One region of the Vreelandella halophytica genome, then DNA from elsewhere that is predicted to be linked to it. Evidence: predicted binding sites of a transcription regulator. Region 1 holds the regulator's gene; the other holds the start of a gene.

Region 1 (4,398 bases):
AGGTTTGAAGGCGCTCGAAGGCTTTGTTGGGTGGCAGCGGGAGTCTTGATAGAATAACGCCTTCACCACCCATCACCGGCAGTGCTTATACCATGCAACAACCCGATCATTTCGAGCCCGTCGTGGCCGAGGCCCCGGCTCCGGCAAGCTCAATCGAGCCAAGCGATGTGAAACAAAAGCGCGAATTCAATAAGTTGCAGAAAAGACTTCGCCGCGAGGTCGGAAACGCCATTCTCGATTATCAGATGATCGAAGAGGGCGACCGGGTGATGGTGTGCCTCTCCGGGGGCAAGGACAGCTATACCATGCTCGAGATCCTGCGCAATCTGCAGCGCAACGCCCCGGTCAATTTTTCGCTGGTGGCGGTGAATCTCGACCAGAAACAGCCCGGCTTCCCCGAGCACGTGCTGCCGCGCTACCTCGACGCGCTGGGCGTCGAGTACCATATTCTCGAGCGTGATACCTACTCGGTGGTGAAGGAGAAAACCCCGGAGGGCAAGACGACCTGCGCGCTTTGCTCGCGGCTACGCCGTGGCTCGCTCTACGGGTTTGCCGAAGAGATCGGCGCCAACAAGGTGGCGCTTGGCCACCACCGGGAAGACATTCTCGAAACCCTTTTCTTGAACATGTTCTTCGGCGGCACGCTCAAGGCCATGCCGCCCAAGCTTTTGTCCGATGATGGCAGAAATATCGTGATTCGCCCGCTGGCCTACTGCAAGGAGGCGGATATCGCCGAGTTCTCCCGGCTCATGGAATTTCCGATCATTCCCTGCAATCTGTGCGGCTCCCAGCCGAACATGCAGCGTCAGAACGTCAAGGCGATGCTTGCCGAGTGGGATAAAAAGTACCCGGGCCGGCTCGAAAGCATGTTCAAAGCGGTGACCAACGTTGCCCCTTCGCAGCTGGCCGACCGGGCGCTGTTCGACTTCCAGGGCCTGGAAGCCAAACAAGCAGAAATGAAGGCCGGGCGTATTCAGGCGCTCAATGTCGGCTAAAGGCGGGTCAGGCGGACACTTCTTCGTCGGCCAGGGTGGTCAAGCGGGCCATATCCAGAATGTTCACCTCGCGCCCGGAAACGGCGACTACCTGCTGCTGCTGGAGCCGGCTTAAAATCCGGCTGACCGTTTCCACTGCCAACCCCAGGTAGTTGCCGATATCCGCCCGCGCCATGGAGAGGCGGAAGCTATAGGGCGAGTAGCCGCGGCGGCGAAAACGATCAGAAAGCGTGGTGAGAAAGGCCGCCAGGCGCTGGTCGGCGGTCTTGCGCGATAAAAGGCGCATCATCCGCCGGTCGTCGCGAAGCTCCTTGCTCATGCTGCGGTAAAGCTGGCCTCTGAGCTCGGGCAGCTCCTCGGACAGCTTGTCCAAATGCTTGAACGGGATCTCACATACCGTGGTGGTTTCGAGCGCAATGGCGCTGCCCGGGTAGAATTCCTCGTCGATACCATCGAGGCCGACCAGCTCGCTTGGCAGGTAGAAGTTGGTGAGCTGGTCGTCGCCATTGCCTTCGCTGGTCACCTGCTTGAGGCTTCCCGAACGGACCGCGTAGACGCTGGAGAAGTTCTCGCCTTGATGAAACAGCGCCTCGCCCTTTTTGAGCGGCGCGCGGCGGCGGATGATGGCGTCGAACTGGCTTACGTCCTCGAGCTGCAGCGCTAGCGGTAAACAGAGCGAACTCAGGCTACAGGTTTGGCAGCGCGGCGCCTGTAGCATCGAGCGGCGTTGGCTGGCAGTGATGGACATCACCTTCTCCTCGTATGGCCGGGTACAAAGTATATATTATAATATCCTTGAATAACGCGCGGCGAACTGCTCTGTCAAGTAGGTATCGAAGGCCATGGCTAGGTGGCGGATCAGTAGCCGCCCGATCGGCGTAACGTTCAATACCAGGTCCTGGCGCGTAATCAGCCCGTCACGCTCGGCCTGGCGCAGGTTATCCAGCGCCTGGGCGAAGTAGGTGTCGGCATCGATCCCGAAACGCGTGCCAATGGCCGCCAGGTCCAGGCGCATATCGCACATCAGCCGCTCGATCACCTCGCGGCGAATGAGGTCGTCGGCGTTCAAGCGCACGCCTTTACAGGTGGCCAGTTTACCCTGATCCAGCGCCTTTGCGTAGTCATCCAGGGTGACCGGGTTCTGCGCGTAGACGTCGTCGACCCGGGAAATCGCCGACACCCCCAAACCGATCAAATCGCATTGCGCGTGGCTTGAATACCCCTGGAAGTTACGCTGGAGCGTGCCGTTTTGCTGGGCGAGCGTCAGGCTATCATCGGCGCGGGCGAAGTGGTCCATGCCGATATGCACATAGCCTGCCTGGCCCAGCATCTCGATACTCATGCGCAAAATGGCGAGCTTTTCATCGGCGCCGGGAAGGTCAGCTTCGAGAATACGCCGCTGGGGCGCAAAGCGCGTGGGCAGGTGGGCGTAGTTGAAAAGCGACAACCTGGCCGGGTTGAGCTCGATGATCTGAGCAAGCGTATCGGCGAAGCGCTGCTCGGTTTGGTGCGGCAGCCCATAGATCAGGTCCACGTTGAGCGAGCTAAAGCCCAGCCGGTGCGCCTCGTCCATCAGGGTTTCGGTGAGCCGGCGGGGCTGGACGCGGTTGATCGCTTTCTGGACCTCGATGTCCAGATCCTGCACGCCCAGGCTCAGCCGGTTGAACCCCAGCGACTGAAGATGGCGCAGGGTGAGAACGTCCGCCTCGCGCGGGTCGATTTCGATGGCGTAATCCCGCGCCGGGTCATTCGAGAGCCCGAAGCGGGCATCCATCCGGTCGATCAGGTCGCCCATCTGCGAGAGCGTCAAAAAGGTCGGTGTGCCACCGCCCCAGTGAAGCTGCTGCACCGGACGCGCGGTATCCACGTGGCGCGCGGCCAGCACCATTTCCCGGTCGAGGCGGGAAAGATAGGGCTCGGCCAGCTGGCGATTCTTGGTCGCGATCTTGTTGCAGGCGCAGTAAAAGCAAATCTTCTCGCAAAACGGGATATGCACGTAGAGCGACAGCGCCCTTTGGCTCTCGTTGCTTCGCGCTAAAGCGTCGGTAAGATCCTCCGGGCCGAACGCTTCGTGAAAAGCGAGCGCCGTGGGGTAGGAGGTGTAGCGCGGCCCGCTTTTATCGTAGCGGCGCACGAGCGCTTCATCCCAGGCGGGAGCGGGTGACGAGGGGGCAGCGTGGGCGCAGGTCGACATAAAAGCTCCCGGGTAGGTGAATGAGCGGCCGGACGGGTGGGTGGCGACGTACAGGTTAACGTCTGCCGCCAGGGCCTACGTTGAGCTGAGTCAATAAAGCCCGCCGCTTAGTGCCCCGCGTGGGGGAAAAGCGCCCATAGCTGGTAAAGCGCAAAGCCGATGATGAGAAGCGCCGCGACGACGCGGGTGGCCGGGTGGCGGATCAGCCCGGCAAGCGTGCGGGCGGCAAAACCGGTGGCCAAAAGCGCGGGCAGCGTGCCCAGGCCGAACGCGCCCATGAGCAGCGCACCCTGAGCGGGGCTGGCGCTGGCCATGCTCCAGGCAAGCATCGAATAGACCAGCCCGCAGGGCAGCCAGCCCCAAAGCGCCCCCAGCGCAAATGCCTGGGGCAAGTGAACCACCGGCATCAGACGCCGGCCCATCGGTTCGATATGACGCCAAAGCCTGCGTCCCAGCGCCTCGAGCGCTAACAGCCCCTTCCACCAGTTGGCGATATAAAGCGCCATCAAAATCAGCATCACCGCGGCAAACACCTGAAGCGTCAGCCGGGCGGCAGGGGCGAGGGATACCAGCGTGCCAAGCCCGGCCGCAAGTGCCCCGGCCAGCATATAGCTCGATACGCGCCCCAGGTTGTAGCCAAGCAACAGCCCGGTCATGCGCGCGGGGCTTCGCATGCTGGGCGGCACCGCAAAGGCCAGCGCGCTCATGATGCCGCCGCACATGCCGATACAGTGCGCCCCGCCAAGCAGGCCGAATACCAGCGCGGCGGCAAGCGGCGGTAAGTCCATGCCGGTCGGGTTCATGGCGGTGGCCCTTTCGAGGGCGGGGGCTTTTCACCGGCGCGGCGCTTTGCCGGCGGGGGCGGGTCGTCATCGAACAAAATGCGATGAGCGGGGCCGTCCAGGTCGTCGAACTGGTCGTTTTTGACCGCCCAGAAAAACGCCCATACGGCCATGGCGAGCAGCGTGAGCGAGAGCGGAATCAGCAGGTAGAGAATCGTCATGCGCGCACCTCTTGGGGAGGCGTCTCTGGGCGAGGCGTCGTGTGTGCGTCGACCCGCGGGCGGCGGTTCAGGCGCAGCGCGTTGCAAACCACCACCAGCGAGCTCAGCGACATGCCAAGCGCGGCAAGCCAGGGCGGCACCAGGCCGAGGGCAGCCAGCGGTAGCGCCAGGGCGTTGTAGCCCACCGACCACGCCATGTTTTGGCG
Region 2 (4,398 bases), 190 kb from region 1:
GGGTAAACGCGACGTTACCCATCGCTTCAAGCGTCAGCATGGCGTTGCTGGCGGCCAGCAGCGTGTAACCGTCGGCCGGCGAGGCAACGGCGCGGGACATACCCACGGCGCCGCCGCCGCCGGCGATGTTGCGAATGACCAGGGTACCGTCCAACTGCTCTTCCATTAGCGGTTGAAGCGCTCGGACGAAGGTATCGTTACCGCCACCGGCAGAGAACGGAACGATCATACTGATATTTTTCGTGGGGTAATCCGCCATTGCCTGCCCGGCGACAACAACCCCGATGGCGAGCGTCAAATTGCTTAGTAGTTTTTTCATTGTTAATGCACCTCTCACTCGGATTTAGAAGCCCAGGGTTACGTTTGAACGCCCCGGGACAGCACCACTTAGCGAACCAGCGCGGGTCGCTTGGGATCGAATGTCCAGCCATCGATCAAATACTGCATGGCGGTGGCATCGTCGCGCCCGCCTGCCGGTAAGCGGCGATAGAGCTCGTGGGCTTTTTCGATCGCTTGCATATCGATTTCCACCCCAAGGCCGGGCGCATCGGTAACCGCCACTTTGCCATTGGCGATTTCCGGCGGGTTACGCGTCAAGCGTGCATCGCCTTCCTGCCAAATCCAGTGCGTATCGAGCGCCGTCGTACGGCCTACTGCGGCGGCCCCCACCTGCGCAAACATGGCAAGCGATATATCGAAATGGTTGTTGGAGTGGGAGCCCCAGGTCATACCGTGGTCCTGGCAAAGCTGCGAAACACGCACCGCGCCGGATAGGGTCCAGAAATGCGGGTCGGCAAGCGGAATATCCACGGAACGCAGCATCAAGGCGTGCGCCATTTCACGCCAGTTAGTGGCGACCATGTTGGTCGCAACGGGCAACCCGGTGGCATGGCGGAATTCCGCCAAAATCTCGCGTCCCGAAAAGCCCTGCTCCGCGCCACAGGGGTCTTCTGCATACGCAATGACGCCATGAAGGTCCTTGCAAAGCGCAATAGCCTGCTGCAAGGACCAGGCGCCATTGGGGTCAATCGTGGTTCGCGCGTCGGGAAACGCGTTATGAAGCGCCGTCACGGCTTCGATCTCCTGCTCGCCAGGTAGCGCCCCGCCCTTGAGCTTGAAGTCCTTGAAGCCGTAGCGGTCGTGAGCGGCCTCGGCCAGTTCGACGATACGCTGCGGCGTCATTGCCGCTTCGTCGCGCTGGCGATACCAATCGTGACTCACGCCTTCAGTACCGCGCCTGAAATCCAGCGGCGTGGCATGTCCATCGCCAATAAAGAAGAGATAACCCAGCACGTCCACGCTGTCGCGCTGTTTGCCATTTCCCAAAAGCTCGGCGACGGGTACGTCCAAAAACTTGCCGAGCAAATCGAGCAGGGCCGCTTCAAGGGCGGCCACCGCATTGACGCGCAGCTCGAACGTCCAGGAGCCTTTGCCGAAATCCTCGAAGTCCGCGCTCTGACCGGCACTGTTCAAAGAGGCGACCACTGAGCGCAGCTTGCCAATCGACTGGCCAATCACACGCTCTCTGGACTGCTCGAGCGACTGCTGGATCGTATCTCCCCCCGGTGCTTCGCCCACACCCACATTACCGGCACTGTCCTTTAGGATGATCAGGTTGCGAGTAAAGTAGGGAGAGTGCGCCCCACCGATATTGAGCAACATGCTGTCGCGACCCGCGACCGGGATGACACGCATTTCGATAATGGTGGGAGTACCATGGGTTGGCATAAACACCTCTACATCAGTCTATCGTCGCGTAGACCTTTACTTATTCAATAGCGCAAGAGAAGCCCGCAAATAAAGGCGCCCCCCTTGCAAGGCGTGCCCGTTTTTTAGAGCGACTTGGCATTCTCGACCAGCTTTTTGAGCTGGCTTACCTGCGCATCGTTGGGCATGGTCAAAGGCGCTCTGACGTTACCCGCCGGGTAGCCTACGATGTCGGCACCGGCCTTGATCAGGCTAACGGCGTAACCCGGTGTGGTATCGCGCAGCGTCACAAAGGGAATGAAAAACTCGCGCGTCGCTTTACTGATAAAGTCGCTATCGCCTTGACGCAGCGCTTTGTAAAACTTGACGGCCATGTCGGGGACGAAATTGAAGACCGCCGAGGAGTAAGTGCTCACACCGATAGCCAGGTAAGCTTCCGCGATGATCTCGGCGGTAGGGACGCCTCCGACATAGGCCAAGCGATCACCGATCGTCTTGATCGTGATATTGAGCGATTGCATGTCGCCCTTGCCATCTTTCAAACCGACCAGGTTGTCACACTGCTCTGCCAACGACTTGACGGCATTGACGTTCAGGTAGCCATTGGCGCGGTTGTAGTAAATAACGCCCAAGTCGGTCGAATTACAAACGCTGGCCGCGTAATCGACGATGCCTTCTTGTGAGCACTCGGTCAGGTACGGAGGCATCAATAGAATGCCGTCGGCACCGGCGTCCTGAGCGATCTTCGCATGCTGGCGAGCAAGCTCGGCGCTCTGACCGGCACTGGCGATGATGGGAACATGGCCACCGATGGTTTCCACCGCTACTTCGACGACTCGACGGTACTCGTCAAGCGTCAAGTTGAAAAACTCACCGGTACCGCCCGCAACAAAAAGTGCAGAAACCTCATACTCTTTCAGCCATAACAGCCGCTTACGATAGCTTTCGACATCAAATTTGCCATCGGAGTCGAAGTCCGTAATAGGAAATGACAAGAGGCCATCAGCGATAGAAGCCTTGAGCGATTCTTTAGAAAAATTCATTGCGAGTCCCTTTTTGTTTATGCGGTAAGCCACCATAGCCGGCGGTGATAGGATTGACGCTCATCACCTGTGTATCGCCTATTGAGGCAACTGCGTTCAGCCATGAGGTCATATTGTCATACATCATACAAGCATTCTTCTAGACTTTAGGCTAAGGGTTAACCGTCCACCTCTATCGAGTTACGGCTCCCTTCTCATCCAACGTCTTACTATAAGAAACGCCATTCAGTGCAAGCTGATTATTTAAATGATTTATTTAGCACCTTCTTCGACAGGCATTTTCTTTTTCTTTACCGCCGAGTATACCGACCAGCATATAAAGGCCGCTATCAGGGCAAAGAACGTTGCGCTAACAGGTCTTTCCAAAAAGACCATCAAATCTCCACGGCTAATCAGCATGGCACGACGAAAGTTCTCTTCCATCATGGGCCCAAGAATGAAACCTAATAATAAAGGCGCAGGTTCGAAGCCCAGTAACAAGAAGACGCATCCCATTACGCCAAACAGTGCGACCAGCATGATGTCCATGTCGGAGTAGTTGATGCTGTACACACCAATAACGATAAACAGGATGATGGCAGGATATAAAATGGGATACGGGATTTTTAAAAGCCTTACCCATAGCCCCACCATGGGAATATTGAGAATCAAAAGAAGTACGTTGCCGATCAAAAAGCTGATGACCAGCCCCCAGAAAAGATCCGGGCTATCGGAAATCACGTTAGGCCCCGGCGTAATACCGTGTATCAAAAGAGCACCCAGCATGAGTGCCATCACCGCGTCACCGGGTATCCCCAGCGTAAGGGTAGGAATAAACGCCGATTGAGCCGCTGCGTTATTGGCACTTTCAGGGGCGGTAATCCCTTCGATTGCCCCCTTCCCAAACTTTTCCGGATTTTTCGAAATCCTTTTTTCCAACGCGTAGGCAATGAACGAGCCGATGGAGGTACCCGTGCCAGGTAGTATCCCGATCCCGGTTCCGATACCCGTTCCTCGCAACATGGGGAAAATACTCTCCTTCATATCGCGCCGGGTTGGCAAGAGTGACCGAAAGGTAATCTTTTCATCGTTTTTAACCTGAACGACTTTACCTACGTTGGCGATCACCTCGGTTACCCCGAAAATACCCATGGCGATCGCGACGATGTTGAGCCCGTCATAAAGAAACGTTAAACCGAAGGTATAGCGCTGAATACCCGTACTCACATCGGTACCGACAACGCCCAGAATCAACCCGAACACCACGGCGGCTAGTCCTTTTGCCGGCGACCCTTGTACTAGAATAGCGGCGGCTACGAGCCCCAAAAGCATCATGGCGAAATAGTCGGCGGAGTTGAAAGCCACGGCAAAATTCGCAAGCGGTGGCGCAAAGGCCGCCAGCACGATAACGGTAATGAAACTCCCCACGAAGGAAGCGATCGTGGTCATGAACAAGGCGACCCCGGCTCGCCCCTGCTTGGCCATGGGGTAACCATCGAGGCAAACGACCGAGGAAGAAGGCGTGCCGGGCAAGTTCAGCAGTATGGCCGCTGTAGAACCACCGTATTGGGCGCCATAATAGATACCCGCCAACATGACCAGCGCCGTGGTGGCCGGTACGTAATAGGTCAAGGGAAGCAGCATGGAGATTGCCGCCAGGTGCCCTACA

Evidence for each region. The regulator FNR, encoded in region 1, switches genes on or off when oxygen is low (the NO sensors DNR and NnrR bind a similar motif). The targets are predictions, from matches to a motif close to TTGATNTANATCAA.
Region 2: a site for FNR is predicted at 2,864-2,877, ahead of kdgD (5-dehydro-4-deoxyglucarate dehydratase). Genes of this name have one in related genera too.

The regions. Positions count from the first base shown of each region.
Region 1 covers NZ_OZ309107.1:681,683-686,080, forward strand. The annotation lists gene ACWHXT_RS03215 (DNA polymerase III subunit epsilon) at 1-8, shown strand, start outside; gene ttcA (tRNA 2-thiocytidine(32) synthetase TtcA) at 93-995, shown strand; gene fnr (fumarate/nitrate reduction transcriptional regulator Fnr) at 1,003-1,743, opposite strand; gene hemN (oxygen-independent coproporphyrinogen III oxidase) at 1,780-3,189, opposite strand; gene ACWHXT_RS03235 (sulfite exporter TauE/SafE family protein) at 3,297-3,992, opposite strand; gene ccoS (cbb3-type cytochrome oxidase assembly protein CcoS) at 3,989-4,192, opposite strand; gene ACWHXT_RS03245 (heavy metal translocating P-type ATPase) at 4,189-4,398, opposite strand, start outside.
Region 2 covers NZ_OZ309107.1:870,549-874,946, reverse strand. The annotation lists gene ACWHXT_RS04095 (tripartite tricarboxylate transporter substrate binding protein) at 1-319, opposite strand, end outside; gene ACWHXT_RS04090 (enolase C-terminal domain-like protein) at 388-1,728, opposite strand; gene kdgD (5-dehydro-4-deoxyglucarate dehydratase) at 1,833-2,750, opposite strand; gene ACWHXT_RS04080 (tripartite tricarboxylate transporter permease) at 3,003-4,398, opposite strand, start outside.